DNA from 2 places in the Pseudomonas sp. Irchel s3b5 genome. Region 1 is predicted to be linked to the other one. Evidence: riboswitches for the same ligand, from Rfam matches in the RefSeq annotation. Region 1 holds a riboswitch; the other holds the start of a gene.
The links. Region 1 has a riboswitch for cobalamin ahead of cobW (cobalamin biosynthesis protein CobW). Riboswitches for the same ligand answer to the same signal wherever they lie in the genome.

Region 1 (9,054 bases):
AACGCTTCGGTGGTCTGGCCCGACAGCGTGCGGCCCGAGGCATCGGTGATGGTGCCGGAAATCATGATCGGCAACTCGATGCCCAATTCTTCGAACACGCCTTGCACGGCGAAGATCGCTGCCTTGGCGTTCAGGGTATCGAAGATGGTTTCGATCAGGATCAGGTCGGCGCCGCCCTCGATCAGGCCTTTGGTGGACTCGGTGTAGTTTTCCACCAGCTCATCGAAGGTCACGTTGCGGAAGCCGGGGTTGTTCACGTCCGGGGACAGCGAGCAGGTACGGCTGGTCGGGCCAAGCACGCCGGCGACGAAGCGTGGTTTATCCGGGGTTTCGAGGGTCTTGGCGTCGGCCACTTTGCGGGCCAGGCGTGCGCCTTCTACGTTCAACTCATACGCCAGGCCCTGCATGCCGTAGTCGGCCAGGGAAATCTGGGTGGCGTTGAAGGTGTTGGTTTCCAGAATGTCCGCACCGGCATCCAGGTAGGCTTTTTCGATGCCGCCAATCACGTCCGGGCGCGTCAGCACCAACAGGTCGTTGTTGCCTTTGACATCGCTTGGCCAGTCGGCGAAGCGTTTGCCACGGTAATCCTGTTCCTCGAGCTTGTAGCTCTGGATCATCGTGCCCATGCCGCCATCGAGAATCAGGATGCGCTCTTTGAGGGCGTGCTTGAGAGCTTGAAGGCGAACACTGCGATCGGACATTTGGACTACTCGGAAAGACCATTACGAAGGGCCGGGATCATAACAAACTTGTGCGCTTTTAGAGCATGACCGGGTTTAGCATGAATATCGCTCATGTTGAGGGGGACGCCAGCGCTGTAGAATCGCGGCGTTTTTTAAAGGATCGGGATCAGGGACATGTCGTATCGCTTCGTCATCAGCGCTGTGCTGTTGTTTTCAAGCTGGGGCGCTGCGGCGCAGGGATCGGCGATTTCCTACAGTCGCGACATCCAACCGATCTTCACCGAAAAGTGCGTGGCCTGCCACGCCTGCAATGATGCGGCCTGCCAGCTCAATCTCGGCAGTGGCGAAGGCGCGGCGCGCGGGGCGACGAAAATCCCGGTCTATGATGGCGACCGCAGCAAAGCGCAGGCACCGACACGGCTGTTTCTGGACGCCTCCGGAAAAACCGCCTGGCAGCAAAAAGGCTTCTATTCGGTGCTCGACGCGCAGGGCAGTCAGGCGGCACTGATGGCGCGCATGCTTGAACTGGGCCACAGAACCCCTTTGCAGCCCAACGCCAAACTGCCGCAAGACATCGTCCTGGGCCTGAACCGGGAAAACATGTGCGCCATGCCGGCGGAATTTGACGGTTATGCCCAAAAACATCCCAAAGAAGGTATGCCACTGGCGGTGACCGGCCTGACCCTTCAGCAATACCAGACGCTGCAACGCTGGCTGGCCTCCGGTGCACCCATCGATGAGCAGGGCCTGGTCCCCAGCGCCAAAGAAGCGTTGCAAGTGGTGCAGTGGGAAAAACTGCTGAACTCGCCCGGCGCCAAGGAGAGTCTGGTGGGGCGCTGGCTGTACGAGCACTGGTTCCTTGCGCATCTCTATTTCAAGGATGGCGAGCCCGGGCATTTCTTCCAGTGGGTGCGTTCGCGCACACCGACCGGCCAGCCGATCGACCTGATCAACACCCGTCGCCCGAACGACGATCCGGGTACCGAGTTTTACTACCGTTTGTGGCCGGTGCAGGGCGTGATCGTGCACAAGACCCACATCAGCTATCCGCTGAGTGCGGCGCAAATGGCCCGGGTTAAAAGCCTGTTCTACAACGGCAGCTGGCAGGTCAACGCTTTACCGGGTTATGGGCCGCAGAGCCGGGCCAATCCGTTTGCCACATTTGAGGCGATCCCGGCCCAGGCGCGTTATCAGTTCATGCTCGATAACGCCGAATACTTCGTTCGGACCTTTATTCGCGGGCCGGTGTGCCGCGGCCAGATCGCCACGGACGTGATCCGCGACAACTTCTGGGCGCTGTTCCAGGCGCCGGAGCACGACCTGTATGTCACCGATCCGAATTACCGCGGCCAGGCTACGCCACTGCTGGCGATGCCGGGGCAGAACGATGACGTCGGCAGTGTCCTGAGCCTGTGGCACGACTACCGCGACAAGCGAAACGAATACGAGGCCTTGCGCCGCGACAGTTATGCCGATGAGCCAGCGCCGAGCTGGTCGACGCTGTGGGCCGGCAACGACAACGCGCTGCTGAGCATTTTCCGTCATTTCGACAGCGCCTCGGTGACCAAAGGCCTGATTGGCGAAGTACCGCAAACGATGTGGCTGTTCGACTATCCGCTTCTGGAGCGCACCTACTACCAGTTGGCCGTTAATTTCGATGTGTTCGGCAACGTTTCCCATCAAGCCCAGACGCGCCTGTATTTCGACCTGATCCGCAACGGTGCGGAGCAGAACTTCCTGCGTTTGATGCCTGCTGATTCTCGCGATGGTTACCTTAATGACTGGTATCAGAACAGCGGCCAACTGAAGTTGTGGATGGACTACGAGTCCATCGACAACGACAAGCCGACCGCACTGAAGCTTGACGAGGCAGATCCCAAGCGCGATTTCGCCAGGCAATTGCTGGCCCGTTATGGCGACCTTAATGCGCAGCCCGATCCCATCAACCGCTGCGAGGGGGCCTATTGCTCCCGACCAAACATCGATCCGGAATTGCAGGGCGCTGAGCAAGCCTTCAGCCGCTTGGCATCGCGCCCGGCAGCCGGGTTGAAAGTCATTGATCAGTTGCCCGAAGCCACAATGCTGCGCGTCGAGACGGCGAGCGGTAAACGTGTGGTCTACAGCCTGTTGCGCAACCGCGCGCACAGCAACGTGGCGTTCATGATGGGCGAATCGAGGCGCTATCAACCGGGGCTCGATACCTTGACCATTTTCCCGGGTGTGCTCAGCAGCTATCCGAACTTCATGTTCAACATTCCGGCCGATCAAGTGCCTGAGTTTGTGGACGCGATGGAAGGCGCAAAAGACGCTGCCAGTTTCGAGAAAATCGTCGAACGTTGGGGCATTCGTCGCAGTCATCCGCAATTCTGGCAGTATTTTCATGATTCCAGCCGCTATATCCACGAGACCGATCCGGTGGAAGAGGGCGTGCTGGACATGAATCGCTACGAGAACCTTTGATCCACCACAATCCCCGTAGGAGCTGGCTTGCCAGCGATGAGGGCAAGACATTCAATATAAATGTCAACTGACCTGACGCCTTCGCCGGCAAGCCAGCTCCTACAGGGTATGAAAAGATCTTTTCCTGACAAAAATACTAGGACTTTGTCCGGCGCGTTGATTGGCGTAAACTGCGCGCAAGCCTGCGAGGAGTTTCCATGACCGCTATTACCATCACTGACGCCGCCCACGATTACCTGGCTGATCTGCTCTCCAAGCAGAACACCCCGGGCATCGGCATCCGCGTCTTCATTACCCAGCCCGGCACCCAGTACGCCGAAACCTGCATTGCCTATTGCAAGCCGGGCGAAGAAAAACCCGAAGACACCGCGCTGGGGCTAAAAAGCTTCACCGCCTACATCGATTCGTTCAGCGAAGCTTTCCTGGATGACGCGGTCGTCGATTACGCCACCGACCGCATGGGCGGCCAGTTGACCATCAAGGCGCCAAACGCCAAAGTCCCGATGGTCAACGCCGACAGCCCGGTCAACGAGCGCATCAATTATTACCTGCAAACCGAGATCAACCCGGGGCTGGCCAGCCACGGCGGTCAGGTCAGCCTGATCGATGTGGTCGAGGACGGCATCGCCGTTCTGCAGTTCGGCGGCGGTTGCCAGGGCTGCGGCCAGGCCGACGTGACGCTGAAGGAAGGCATCGAGCGCACCTTGCTCGAGCGTATCCCGGAGCTCAAAGGTGTTCGGGACGTGACCGACCACACGCAGAAAGAAAACGCCTACTACTAAGTAAGGTGTTCGCTGCGGCATAAAAAAAACGGCGCTGTGGCGAGGGAGCTTGCTCCCGCTCGACTGCGAAGCAGTCGCAAGACAGTCAGTGCATTTTCCCGTGATGAATGTATTGACTGATGTTGGGACCGCTTCGCGGTCCAGCGGGAGCAAGCTCCCTCGCCACAGGTGCTTTCAGGGCCTGTAGAGATGCGCATGCCCCGCACGATACAGCGATGACTCGCTGAAGTGATCACTGCCCAACACCCGTCCAACCAGAATCAACGCCGTACGCCGAAACCCCTTCGCTTCGACCTTCTCGACAATATCTGCCAGCGTCCCAACCACCCAATCCTGATCCGGCCAACTCGCTCGGTGCACCACCGCAATCGGGCAATCCGCGCCGTAATGCGGCACGAGTTCCTCGACGATCTTTGTCAGATGATTAACCCCCAAATGAATCGCCATGGTCGCGCCATGCTGCGCCAGGCTGGAGAACTCTTCGCCCGGTGGCATGGCGGTCTTGTCGGCGTAGCGGGTCAGGATCACGCTTTGTGACACGTCCGGCAGGGTCAACTCCGCGCCCAGGAGTGCCGCGCAGGCGGCTGTTGCGGTGACGCCGGGCACGATTTCAAAAGGAATGTCGAGCTCACGCAAGTAGCGAATCTGCTCGCCAATCGCGCCATACAGGCTCGGATCGCCGGAGTGCACGCGTGCCACATCCTGACCGTTGGCATCGGCAGCTTTAATCAGCTCGATGATCTGTTCCAAGTGGAGTTCGGCGCTGTTGACCACCTGTTCGGCACAATGACCTTCCAGCACCGCAGCGGGCACCAGTGAACCGGCGTAGATGATCACCGGGCAGCTGCGAATCAGTCGTTGGCCTTTGACGGTGATCAGTTCGGGGTCGCCGGGACCAGCGCCAATAAAGTAGACGGTCATCGTCGGTTCCTGTGGGGAAAAGGGGCTGAACAGGGCTTCAGATGAAGAATGTTCATGATCGAGAGCGGGGATTATCGGTGTTTTCAGGCCGCGCCGGCCAATGCCAGGGTTGCCTGGGCATACTTTTGTCGCGGGATCAGCAGTTTTGCCGGGCCTTGGGCCAGTTGTTCAGCCAGAGCCAGCGCGGCGCTTTCCGCCACCCCGTAGCAACCGGTGCGTTCAAAGGCAATTTGCGATTGATGACTGAGTTGCGGTTCATAAGCGGCCAGCTGTTCACTGCTGAAATACTTTAATTCCAGGCCAAGCTGCTGTGCCAGCTCAATCAACGCAGGTTCGTCGCGCTTCAAATCGATGCTGGCCAGCGCCTTGATTTGATGACGTGCAATCTGGTGCGCCGCCAACGCTTGGTCGAGCAGCGCCAGCAACGTGCTGACGGGGCAGCCGCGCTGGCAACCCAGGCCGACTACAAACGTCGGCGCTGCGCTGTTTTCAGTCATGCGTGGTATTGACCATCGCTTTTGCGGCGGAACAACCAGGCGCTGATCAGGCCCAGGGCCAGCCAGAACGCAACGTTGGTCAACTGCGAAGCGATGTTGAACTGGGCTGCCAGCGCCTCTGGCGCAAGCATCGAATGCACTTCCGGTTGCGGTGCGCCAATCACATGGGGAACGGCGAGAATCGCCACACCCAGGACTTTCATCAGCCAGTGACGGCCGAAGACGATGAGGGCGATACCGACAGCCGTAGAAGCCGCAGTGCCGATCCACCACATCTGCCGTTGCGCCAGATCAGCCGCCGCTGTACCCGGCAGTTCCGGCGGCAGGCCGAGCGTCGGGGCAAGCACGAAGGTGGCATAACCGGCCAGGCCCCAGAGCAGGCCCTGTGACGTTTTGGTCGGTGCGCGCAAGGTGTACAGGCCCGCCAGCATCAGGGCGAAACCGACAGCCACCACCAGATTGCCGCCGGTGGTCGACAGCACGCGTTGCCAACCGTCTTCGGGTTCCCACGCTTCGGCATTGTGAGTGTGCGCGGCGACGGCGCCCTCGGTGTGCGCATGTTCGTGGACTTCAACAGCGACCGGTTCGGATTTTTCGTAGGTCTCGGCCTGCTGAATCAGCGGTGAGACCCAGAAGCTTTGCAGCAGGGTCAGCAGCAGGGCCGCCAGCAGACCGGTGAAACCTGCGGTTTGGGCAATACGCTTGATCATGTCGGCAGGTCTCAATGGCACGGGAACGCGGCGCTGTGACGGGTATCGTGCGCGGCATTGTGGACCGCTTCGATGTGCGAGAAACCGGCGAAATACACAAGGCAGGCACCGAGGATCGACGCGCAGATGGCTGCGGTCAGACGTTGGGTCAGGGTTGAAGTGCTGCTCGCGCTGGTGTGTTCGGCACTGCTGATGATCGACATGGCATTTCCCTCTAGTCTGTCAGCGGGGAATAAGGGCGCATGCAAAACCCCGCACGAACGGGCGCGCAGGGTTCAAACAGCGCCCGCCCACCGCGGGTTTGTTGTTCAGTGGCCGTACTGGTCACTTTGTGTTGCGGGCCGGTCTCCGGGCTCACGAGGGGCGCAAGGCATTTGCCTGAACCTGCAAGCATCACCTTCCCATGCCACATTGGCACAGTGGATCTGACGCTTCGCTCGCTTACCGTTGCGGGGGCAGCACCGGACTGACATGGCTTTAGAGTAAAGCACATGATTCACCGGTTTCCCGTTTCACCCTGTGAAGGGCACCCGTAACAAGGCGTGTAGGAGAGCATGGGCGAGGCGTTGGCGTCAATTGGCAGCGGTTCTTGTTTGGGCTTTGCACAAAACCCTGTGGCGAGGGGGCTTGCCCCCGTCGGGCTGCGAAGCGACCCCTTACATTTTTACAGACACACCTCTACTCAGAATCTGCGACGGCTTCGCCGCCGAACGGGGGCAAGCCCCCTCGCCACAGGGATCGCAAGCATTGACCCGCCCCAATACGATGCGTAGCCTTGCGCATTCGAGGTTCTTCGGCATTTGTCGAAGCTAAGAAGGGAACGCGGTCAATGCCGCGGCTGCCCCCGCAACTGTGAACGGTGATGTTCGCTGCCACGCCACTGCAGGCTCAACCTTGAGCCCGCGGGAAGGCGCAGCGAATGCCTGGCCCCAAGGCCGGCACACCGTCAGCCAGGAGACCTGCCTCGATACAGATTCTCACTACAACCGGGCGGGGTGATCCGGTGGCGAACGCTTCCGGCGCGTGTGCGCGTGGCCGGTTCTCGTCCCGTATGCCCGCCACCAAAGCCAAAGGGCATCCGATGAAAACACTGGCCAAACTTCCCGTCACCATCGTCACCGGTTTCCTCGGCTCGGGCAAAACCACCTTGCTGCGGCACATGCTCGACAACGCTCAGGGTCGCCGCATCGCGGTGATCGTCAACGAGTTCGGCGAGTTGGGTATCGACGGCGAAATCCTCAAACAGTGCTCCATCGGTTGCACCGAAGAAGAAGCCAACGGCCGCGTCTACGAATTGGCCAACGGCTGCCTGTGCTGCACCGTCCAGGAAGAATTCTTCCCGGTGATGCGCGAACTGGTCGCCCGTCGCGGCGATCTTGATCACATCCTCATCGAAACCTCGGGCCTGGCCCTGCCAAAACCGCTGGTGCAAGCCTTCCAGTGGCCGGAAATCCGCAGCGCCTGCACCGTCGACGCGGTGATCACCGTGGTCGATAGCCCGGCCGTCGCGGCTGGCACGTTCGCCGCGTTCCCGGATCAGGTCGACGCCCAGCGCAAACTCGATCCGAACCTGGACCACGAATCGCCGCTGCACGAACTGTTTGCAGACCAATTGGCCAGCGCCGACCTGGTGATCCTCAACAAAGCCGACCTGATCAACCCGCAAGACCTGGCCCGCGTGCGCGCGGAAGTCGCCGAAGAGCTGCCGCCCGCAGTGAAAATCATCGAAGCCAGCAGCGGTCGTTTGCCGCTGGACGTGCTGATCGGCCTCGGCGCCGGTTCCGAAGAACACATCGACAGCCGTCACAGCCACCACGATCACCATCACGACGGCGATGATCATGACGACCACGATCACGACGCCTTCGATTCGATCTCCATCGAACTGCCGCAAGCGGACGAAAGCCTGCTGATGGATGCGCTGACCCAACTGGTGGTTCAGCACGGCATCTTGCGCGTCAAAGGTTTCGCTGCGATCCCGAACAAACCGATGCGCCTGCTGATCCAGGGCGTGGGCACGCGTTTCGACAAGCACTTCGATCGCCAGTGGGGCGCCGACGAGGCTCGCACCACGCGCTTGGTGCTGATCGGTCAGGCGCTGGATGCTGCGACTCTCGAAGCGCAATTGCGCGCCGCGCTCAGCGTATAACCCATGCACCTGCTCAGGACCCAGCCCGGCGGTTTTGTGTCGGAAGACAACATTGCCGACCTCGGACAAACCCCCGCCGAACTGGTGATCCTGTGCAGCGGCGACTCCAGCCTGGCGCTGCTCGCCGAAGCGGCGCAGCAGTTGCCCGATGACTACCCAAGCGTGCGCCTGGCCAACCCGATGCAGGTGCAAAATCATGCCTCGGTGGATCTGTACGTCGATGAAGTGCTGCGTCACGCCAAGGTGATTCTGATTTCATTGCACGGCGGCATTGCCTACTGGCGATACGGTATCGGGCGCTTGGTTGAACTGTCGCAGCGCGGCGTGCAGTTGATTCTGGTACCGGGCGATGATCGGCCGGATCCGGAACTCAGTGACCTGAGCACCGTGACCCCTGAAGACCGCGACCGGCTCTGGCATTTCCTGCGCCAGGGCGGCATGGCCAATGCGCTGGAGCTGTTTCGCTGCCTGGCCAGTCGCTGGCTGGGTCGCGATTACCCTTGGTCCGAACCGCAGACGCTGCCGCGCACAGCGATCTATCACCCGAAAAAAAGCCCGGCCACTCTGAGCGATTGGCATGCCGACTGGCAGCCTGATCAACCGGTGGCGGCGGTGCTGTTTTATCGCTCGCATTTACAGGCGGCGAACACCGGTTTCATCGATGTTTTCTGCCAGCGCTTGCAGGCCGCGGGGTTGAACCCGTTGCCGATTGCGCTGGCCAGTTTGAAAGAGCCCGGTTGCCTCTCGGTGGTCGAGGACTGGCTGGATGAAGTCGAGGCCGGGGTGATTTTGAACACCACCGGTTTCGCCCAATCCAGCCCTGAAGCGCCGCACCTGCGGCCGTTTCGCCGC
Region 2 (9,054 bases), on a different contig from region 1:
CGCGACGTTCGGCGATGGCGCGGTAGACCGCTGCGCGCTCGGTTTCGGAGAAGGTGTTGTCAGTCATGACCGCTTCGCTGGCAAGCCAGTTCCTACAGGATTGAGGTGGTCCCTTGTAGGAGCGGGCTTGCCAGCGAAGGCGTCCTGAAGGTCGGGCGCAAAAAGCGCGGCAATCGCTGAGGGATTGGACGGAAAATAAAAGTGCACATAAGAAGCGGTCATCCGCCCCTCACGATAAACCGCCTCGGCCCCTCGCCCGCCGTTAGGGCTCAAGCCCCGGGCAATCGGCGTCAGCTCAGTGGTGGTCAGCGAGTGATGATACGTGTGTCCGCGCAACGACCCTTCCGGCAGCTCGACCGCTTGCAACGCCAGCGCGGCCAGGCGTTTTTGCATCACCGCATCACCGGCCAGCAAGCCAACCAGTTCGGCGCGAACACCGTCGACATCGGTCAACGAATCGAGCAGATAAAGCATGCCGCCACACTCAGCGAGCAATGGCTTGCCTGCCCCGTGGTGTGCACGGATCGCGTCAAGCATCGCGGTGTTTTTCGACAGCGCAACATGGTGCAATTCCGGATAACCGCCCGGCAGATAGAGACTGTCTACCTCCGGCAACACGCTATCGCGGATCGGCGAGAAGAATGACAACTCGGCGCCCATCGCCCGCAACAGGTCCAGGCTCGCGCCGTAGGTGAACGCAAAAGCTTCGTCCCGGGCCACGGCGATACGCACACCGGCCAGCAACGGTTCGACGTCAATCACGTCCGGCGCCGCGAACGCCACTGCGGGCGGCAGCGCCACCTCGCAACTGCTGGCCAAGGCATCGGCGGCCGCATCGAGGCGCACATCGAGATCGTTCAATTCACTGGCCTGCACCAGACCGAGGTGCCGACTCGGCAATTCGATTCCGGTTTCCCGGGACAAGGCGCCGTACCAACGCAGTCCCTCGGTCAGGCTACCTTCGAGCAACTGCGCATGGCGCAACGTACCGACGCGGTTGGCCAGCACACCGGCAAACGGCAAGTCCGGCTGATAACGCGCCAGCCCCAACGCCAATGCGCCGAAGGTCTGGGCCATGGCGGTGCCGTCAATGACGCCCAGCACCGGCACACCGAAGTGCCGCGCCAGATCCGCACTGGACGGCGTTCCGTCAAATAAACCCATGACGCCTTCGATCAGGATCAGGTCGGCTTCGCCGGCGGCTTCCCACAACAGACGGCGACTTTCCTGCTCGCCCACCATCCACATGTCCAGTTGATACACCGGCGCACCACTGGCACGCTCGAGAATCATCGGGTCGAGAAAGTCTGGCCCGCATTTGAACACGCGAACCTTGCGCCCCTGGTTGCGATGCAAACGGGCGAGCGCGGCGGTGACGGTGGTCTTGCCCTGACCGGAGGCCGGCGCGGCGATCAGTACCGCCGGGCAATGACGTGGTTGATTCACAGCTCGACGCCTTTCTGCGCTTTGATGCCGGCCTGGAAGGCGTGCTTGAGCATGCCCATTTCGGTGGCGGTGTCGGCCATCTCGATCATTTCCGGCTTGGCGGCGCGGCCCGTGACGATCACATGCTGCATCGGCGGCCGCGCCTGCAAATCGCTGAGCACCTGATCGAGGTCAAGGTAGCCATGCTTGAGGGCGATGTTCAATTCATCGAGCACCACCAGGCCGACGGACGGATCGCGCAGCAGTTCGCGGGACACTTCCCAGGCCGCTTCGGCGGCGGCGATGTCGCGCTGGCGATCCTGGGTTTCCCAGGTAAAGCCCTCGCCCATCACATGGAAACGCACTTGCTCCGGGAAACGGCGGAAGAACAACTCTTCGCCCGTGCTGTTACGCCCCTTGATGAACTGCACCACACCGCATTGCATGCCGTGGCCCATGGCGCGCGCGAGCATGCCGAACGCCGAACTGCTCTTGCCTTTGCCGTTACCGGTCAGCACCAGCAACAGGCCGCATTCATTCGGGGAATTGGCGATGCGTTCGTCGATCACCGCTTTTTTGCGCTGCATGCGCGCCAGGTGGCGTTCGTCACGATCGGGGGTGTCAGTCATGGGGAAGCTCTCCGTTGAGGCGGGAATAACGGCGGGCAGGCACAAAAAAAGAAGGCAACAAGCCTGGCATCGCCCACCGTGATGCCGTTGAATGAATCAGGCCGGTCTCCGGGCTCATGAGCGGTTTGCACCCGACTGCGCGCCTTCCCATATCGACCCTCGATACAGTGGCTCAAAGCTCAGTCTTCACTCATTTACCGTTGCGGGGGCAGCGCCGGGATCATGACCTTCAACAGTTTGAAGAGCTCATTCACCGGCTTCCCTGTTTCACTCTGTCGACCCAAGCCACAGAGCACCTGAAACAAGCCGCGAAGGTTAGAGGGTTGGGGGTGGAGCGTCAATTAAAGCCGGGACGTCGGATGGGAATATCGACTGGCGCTCAATATTCTGACGCCAATCTTGTGCCTCGCCCCCAGCAGCGATATCAAATAGCCACAAACCCACAACACAATAACAAGGGTGAGCCCCATGCAAGGCATGATCATCAGCAATCCAAAACTGGAATTCCTGCGCCCGGTACTGGAACGCTGGTTCGACTGTATTGACCGCTACAATGCCGTGCGCGGTGACGGTGACGCGCCCTACTGGCACGACGAAAAAGCCAATCTGGGACTGCTTTCAGCCGCCGCCTGGATGGCCGAAATGGTCACGCTGCAACACACGCAAACGCGCAAGCAAACCGAAGACGGCGAGCGCAACAGTCGCGCCGATCTGCTGCTTGCCTCGCCCGAAACCCGTGCCTATTTCCAGGCGACCCAGCGCTGGCCACGGGTCAACAGTCTCGATCTGACCCAGGCGTTGCTCGACATCACCAGCGACGCCAAACGCGTGAGCCACGCCAGCGACCTGAGACTCGGCTGCCTGTTCGCTGCACCGCAAAAAGCCCAGCAAGGTGCTACGCCAGAAGAGCTCCAGGACATGGTCGATGACCTGCAAAAAATAAACACCTGCGCCGTTGCCTGGTATTTCCCTTACGCCTATCGCAAATTGCGCAACGAAGCCGGCCACTATCATCCCGGTATTGCCGTGCTTTTGAAGGAAGCGCACGGCTGAAGGTTGAACCATCAAAAGGCAACACTTCTCTATGATGAGAACAAGGCATTCATAGGGAAGATCAGTATGCGCACAGCCCCGTTCGTTTTCGTTATCGCCCTCACTGGAGGGCTCGTCGCCTGTGGCGAGACCTCCAGCCTGCAAGTCTCCGACGGCACCGGCCCATCTCCCCAACTGCCCGAACCCAGTAAAACCCTGATCCCGACAGTCAACATCGCACCCGCCATCGGCTGGCCTGCGGGCGTGAAACCCATTGCCGCCGCAGGCACTCAAGTGACGGCTTTTGCCGAAGACCTTGATCACCCGCGCTGGCTCTATGTACTGCCAAACGGCGACGTGTTGGTGGCCGAAACCAACGCCCCGGCCAAACCCGATGATGGCAGTGGCATCAAGGGCTGGATCACCAAGAAAGTGATGGGCCGCGCCGGGGCCGGCGTGCCGAGCGCGAACCGCATCACCTTGCTGAGGGACAAGGATCACGACGGTATCGCCGAAACCCGCAGCGTGTTTCTGGAGAACCTCAATTCACCGTTCGGTATGACACTGGTCGGCAATGACTTCTACGTGGCCGACACGGACCGCCTGCTGCGCTTTCACTATGAGCATGGCGATACCGAAATCAAGTCCCCACCGATCAAAGTGGTCGACTTGCCGGGAGGCCCGTTGAATCACCACTGGACCAAAAATGTCATCGCCAGCAAGGATGGCCGCAAGCTCTACGTCACCGTGGGCTCCAACAGCAACGTCGCCGAAAACGGCATGGATAAAGAGGAAGGTCGCGCCGCGATCTGGGAAGTGGATCGCACCACCGGCAACCAGCGGATTTTCGCTTCAGGCTTGCGCAACCCCAATGGCCTGGCCTGGGAACCGCAAAGTGGCGCCCTATGGACCGCCGTCAACGAGCGCGATGACATCGGCAGCGACCTGGTGCCCGATTACATCACCTCGGTGCAGGATGGCGCCTTCTACGGCTGGCCGTTCAGCTATTACGGCCAGCACGTCGATGTTCGCGTCGAGCCGCAAAATCCGGATCTTGTCGCCAAGTCCCTCAAGCCGGACTATGCCGTCGGCCCACACACGGCCTCACTGGGCCTGACGTTTGCCGAAAACAGCAAACTGCCAGCACCGTTCACCCAAGGTGCATTCATTGGTCAGCACGGCTCATGGAATCGCAAGCCGCACAGTGGCTACAAAGTGATTTTCGTGCCGTTCAACGGAGGCAAACCGACCGGTCAGCCGATTGATGTACTGACCGGATTCCTCAATGACGAAGAAAAAGCCATGGGACGGCCAGTGGGTGTGGTGATTGATCGGCAGGGGGATTTGCTGGTGGCCGACGATGTAGGGAACAAGGTGTGGCGGGTGTCGGCTGTAAAATAGACAGCAAAAGATCGCAGCCTGCTGATGACTACCGTTTGCGGCAGAGCGTCAATCCATCGCCTATCGGCAACAGGGACAGATCCACTCTCGCGTCATCTTTCAACGCTCGATTAAGCGCCTGGATCGCACGGGTGTCTTTGCTCTCGGGATTTGCCTCAAGAACCCGGCCACTCCACAGGGTGTTATCGAACACCGCCAGCCCACCTACCCGCAACAGACGCAGCGAATGCTCCAGGTAGGCGGGATAGTTGGCCTTGTCGGCATCGATGAAAATCAGATCGAATTGACCTGGTTGGTCCAGCTTGCCAAGCGTCTCCAGCGCAGGCGCCAGACGCAGGTCGATTCGCCCGGCCAGCCCTGCCTCGAGCCAGTAACGGCGGGCGGTGGCATTGTAATCACCCGGAACGTCGCAACAGATCAGTGAACCGTCATCCGGCAATGCCGTCGCCATGCACAGGGCGCTGTAACCGGTGAAGGTGCCGATTTCCAGCACACGCCTGGCGCCGGTGAGTTTCACCAGCAGTGCGAGAAACTGCCCTTGCTCCGGCGCCACTTGCCAGCGCGCCATGGGCAGTGCCTGGGTTTCATCGCGCAGGCGCTTGAGCAGCGGCGTTTCGCGCAAAGAGACGTCGAGCAGGTATTGATACAACGCATCATCGAGATTGAGCGTGCGAGCGGTCATGACCACAACCTCTGGCGATTATCGATTGCGCGCCAGATGCTCCGGTTGCAGAACGCGCTTGGCGCTGAGATAGGCTTTCTGCCAATAGTTCTTGGACAAGCTGTCGAGCTTCACGGTGCCGCCGGTGGCGGGTGCATGGACGAAGCGTCCCTCGCCGACATAAATCCCGGCATGATTGACCTGGGAAGCGCCATTGGTGGCGAAGAAGATCAGGTCACCCGATTGCAGACCTTCCTTGCCGACGTTGGCCGCTTGCATCGTGATCATCTCGCGGGTGGTGCGCGGCAAGGAAATACCGGTAACGTCACGGTACACATAACCGATCAGACCACTGCAATCAAAACCCGAATCCGGTGTATTGCCACCCCAACGATAAGGCGTGCCTACGAGACCAAGGGCGCGAAACAGTACGTCTTCCGCTTCGGGCGAAAACGCTTGGGATGGACCGAAAACGATGGGAGCGCGAACCACCGGCGCAGGAGGCGGCGTACGGCTGGCACAGGCGCTGAGCAGCGCTGCGAGGAACATGATTGCGAGGCGGGCCGACATCGTCATAAGCAGAACATCCTGATCTGGCTGCGGCTTTTTTCTGCTGGGAGCGCAGAAAAGAAAACCGCCTGCGTGTGACGCAGGCGGTTTGCCATCATTAATAGATCAGAATTCTAGCGGCTATCCGGCAAACTTCAAGTAAGACTTTAAGTTCACCTTACAAATTGTCCGCTTATTTGCGGGCAGTGACGATTGGCGACGCGTTTGGCGCCATTGCCAGGGCACGCTTGGCTTCGATGAAAGTCTTGCTCCAGTAGCTATCACCCAGGCTATCGATCCGCACACCACCACTACGACGGCTGCTGGAATGGATGAACTGGTTGTCGCCGAGGTAGATCCCGGCGTGACTGACGCGACCGCGACGGCCGTTGGTTGCGAAGAACAACAGGTCGCCCGGCTCAAGCTTGCTGCGCGAGACCAGAGGGGCGTCAACGTTAATCATTTCGCGAGTGGAACGAGGCAGGTTCATGCCCGCTTCTTCGCGGAACAGGTAACCGATGAAGCCACTGCAATCGAAACCGGCTTCAGAGGTGCCGCCGAAACGGTAACGGGTACCGATCAGGGACATGCCACGTTCAAGGATGCTGTCGGCCAGAACCGGCAATTGATACGACTTGCCGCCGGCGAAATCGGCGAGCTCTTTTTCGTTCGCCTGTTCTTCTTGCTCCAGCGCTTCCTGATAAAGAGAAGAAGACTGGGCTGTAGCGGAGTTCTTGACCTGCTGTTGCGATGCTTGCTGAGTCACAGGTGTGTGAGCAGCGCAACCGAACAACAGGGTAACGAGTGCGAGAGGCACGAGGGGTGCGAAGCGATTTAGCATGGGCACGACCGTGGCTGATAGTTGTAAAGAAGCCGAGACTATGCCCGCTATCAACCTCATTTGCAAATTCAATCGATCTTTATGTGACTTCTCGGTTTCTCGTTAACATCTAAGCGCTTAAGCCCATTTTGAACATTCACGCAGCCTGTCACTCGACAGGAAAGCGGATTTTTTTGGCGCCTGAAATATGCCAAACCCGCTAAACCTCTCGGTTTCAGCGGGTTTTACCAGCCCAGGGTTTCTTTCAAAAACGGGATCGTCAGCTTGCGTTGAGCCTGAAGAGAGGCCTGATCGAGACGTTCAAGCAGCTCGAACAGCGCACTCATGCTGCGGGTGCCCCGCGTCAGAATGAAATGCCCCACTTCGTCAGTCAGGTGAAGACCACGACGGGATGCGCGCAATTGCAGCGCACGCAACTTGTCTTCATCGGAAAGCGGACGCATCTGAAAGATCAGCGCCAAGGTGAGTCGGGATTTGAGATCCGCCAGTTTCACCGGCAACTCTCGGGGAGAGGTCGATGCGGCAATCAGCAGGCGTCGGCCGCTGTCACGCAAGCGATTGAACAGATGGAACAGCGCCTCTTCCCAGTCCGCCTTGCCGGCGACCGCCTGCAGGTCATCCAGACAGACCAGTTCGTACTGTTCGAGGTTGTCGAGAATTTCTATACCACGATCCAGCAGTTCGGCCAGCGGCAGATACACCGCCGGCTCCCCCATCTGCTCGAAGCGCAGACAGGCCGCTTGCAACAGGTGCGTACGCCCTACCCCATCCTTGCCCCAAAGGTAGATCAGGCTTTCGGTCCAGCCGGCGTCGGCTTCGCAAAGCCGCTCGACATAGCCGAGTGCAGCGGCGTTGGCGCCTGGGTAGTAATTGATAAAGGTGGCGTCGTCACGCAGACGCACACCTAGGGGCAGCTGAATCGGTTTCATGCTGACTGAACAGTTCCAAAGGAACCGTTAGTGGCCTCTGTGTAAAGTTTGCGAAGTTTATACCCGTGGCGCTGGTCGCACAATGCGACAGACCACAAGCAAAATCAAAGGTTTGCGTTAACGCTACGGTTTTATGACCGTTTGTTTGGCGGTCAGTGCGACCGCCACCCACTCATCATGTCGCTACGGTCCCTCGCCACTGGCGTAGATATCAGAGTCTTTATACAAATCATGGACATGACGCACCAGCACCATGATCACTGCGGCCACGGGTAGCGCCAGCAGCACACCGGTAAAGCCGAACAACTCCCCGCCAGCCAGAATCGCGAAAATTACCGCGACCGGGTGCAACCCGATCCGGTCGCCGACCAGCAACGGCGTCAGCACCATGCCCTCCAGCGCCTGACCGACCATGAACACCGCCACGATACCCAGCATGGGATACAAATCACCGCCAAACTGAAACAGGCCGGCGATCAATGCCGCGCCGATGCCGATGATGAATCCCATGTACGGCACAATTGCCGCCAGACCGGCAATCATACCGATCAACAGCCCCAGCTCCAGACCGACCAGCATCAGCCCCGCTGCGTAAATCACGCCCAATGCGACCATCACCATCAACTGCCCGCGAACGAACGCGCCGAGTACTTCGTGGCATTCGCCTGCCAGGGAGACCGCACGCTCCTCGCGATCACGAGGTAATAGATTGCGGATTTTGACCATCATCACGTCCCAATCCCGCAGCAGGTAAAAACTCACCACCGGGATCAGCACCAGATTCGCCATCAAGCCTATCAACGCCAGGCCCGAAGCCGTCGCCTGGCTCAATACCACGCCGACGATGTCCGTGGTTTGGCCCATGTGTTCACTGATCGCGGCCTTGAGTTTGTCGAACTTCCAGAATCCGTCCGACAACCCGAATTTGGACTGCGCCCAAGGCAATGCCGTGTGCTGCAACCAATCGAGCATTTGCGGCGCCAGCTCATACAACCGGAACAACTGCTTGACGAGCATCGGCACCAGCACCAATAGCAGCGCGGTAAAGATCAGCGTGAACACGGCAAACACCGCCACCACACCCCAAGTCCGCGACAGACCGGCCTTTTCCAGGCGGTCTACCAACGGATCGAACAGATAGGCCAACAGTAGCGCCACCAGAAAAGGCGTCAGAATCGGATGCAACAACCAGACAAACACGCAAAGCAGGACCACCCCACCCAGCCAGAACCAACGCCGAGAATCGGCCATGTACCACTCCTGCTTCTATATAAGGAACGAAAAACTACCAACGAAAACGCAACTGCGGTACAGGAGCGGCGACTGGCGCTACGGCGGGCGCCGAACCTTGGGCAACAGGCTGGACAGGAGCCACTGGCACGGGTGCTTGCTCGACCGGCATTTCCTGCAGTTTTGCCAGCGACATCTGCGCTCTCAACTGATCGGCGCTACCGTTGACCCGGTAAAGAATCCGCTCGCCATCGACACTTTGCAGACGCCCACCGAAGGGCTCAAGCAACCGCCCAAGCGCCGCATATCGCTCAAGACTCATGCCCTGTACTTCTATTAATTGCTGACCCGAAGCAC

Region 2: it holds a riboswitch for cobalamin, as region 1 does, so the genes downstream of both, cobO (cob(I)yrinic acid a,c-diamide adenosyltransferase) here and cobW (cobalamin biosynthesis protein CobW) in region 1, are expected to answer to the same signal.

Annotation. Positions count from the first base shown of each region.
Region 1 is NZ_FYDY01000002.1:5,277-14,330, reverse strand. It holds gene metH (methionine synthase) at 1-701, opposite strand, end outside; gene CKW15_RS02235 (fatty acid cis/trans isomerase) at 858-3,143, shown strand; gene nfuA (Fe-S biogenesis protein NfuA) at 3,341-3,925, shown strand; gene cobM (precorrin-4 C(11)-methyltransferase) at 4,100-4,846, opposite strand; gene CKW15_RS02220 (cobalamin biosynthesis protein) at 4,930-5,343, opposite strand; gene CKW15_RS02215 (CbtA family protein) at 5,340-6,053, opposite strand; gene CKW15_RS02210 (CbtB-domain containing protein) at 6,065-6,256, opposite strand; cobalamin riboswitch at 6,375-6,602, opposite strand; cobalamin riboswitch at 6,823-7,035, shown strand; gene cobW (cobalamin biosynthesis protein CobW) at 7,135-8,202, shown strand; gene cobN (cobaltochelatase subunit CobN) at 8,206-9,054, shown strand, end outside.
Region 2 is NZ_FYDY01000021.1:59,488-68,541, reverse strand. It holds gene bluB (5,6-dimethylbenzimidazole synthase) at 1-67, opposite strand, end outside; gene CKW15_RS20155 (cobyrinate a,c-diamide synthase) at 64-1,446, opposite strand; gene cobO (cob(I)yrinic acid a,c-diamide adenosyltransferase) at 1,443-2,054, opposite strand; cobalamin riboswitch at 2,136-2,369, opposite strand; gene CKW15_RS20145 (hypothetical protein) at 2,523-3,107, shown strand; gene CKW15_RS20140 (sorbosone dehydrogenase family protein) at 3,174-4,487, shown strand; gene CKW15_RS20135 (O-methyltransferase) at 4,516-5,169, opposite strand; gene CKW15_RS20130 (C40 family peptidase) at 5,188-5,724, opposite strand; gene CKW15_RS20125 (C40 family peptidase) at 5,891-6,538, opposite strand; gene hda (DnaA regulatory inactivator Hda) at 6,763-7,467, opposite strand; gene CKW15_RS20115 (AI-2E family transporter) at 7,651-8,718, opposite strand; gene CKW15_RS20110 (DUF2066 domain-containing protein) at 8,753-9,054, opposite strand, start outside.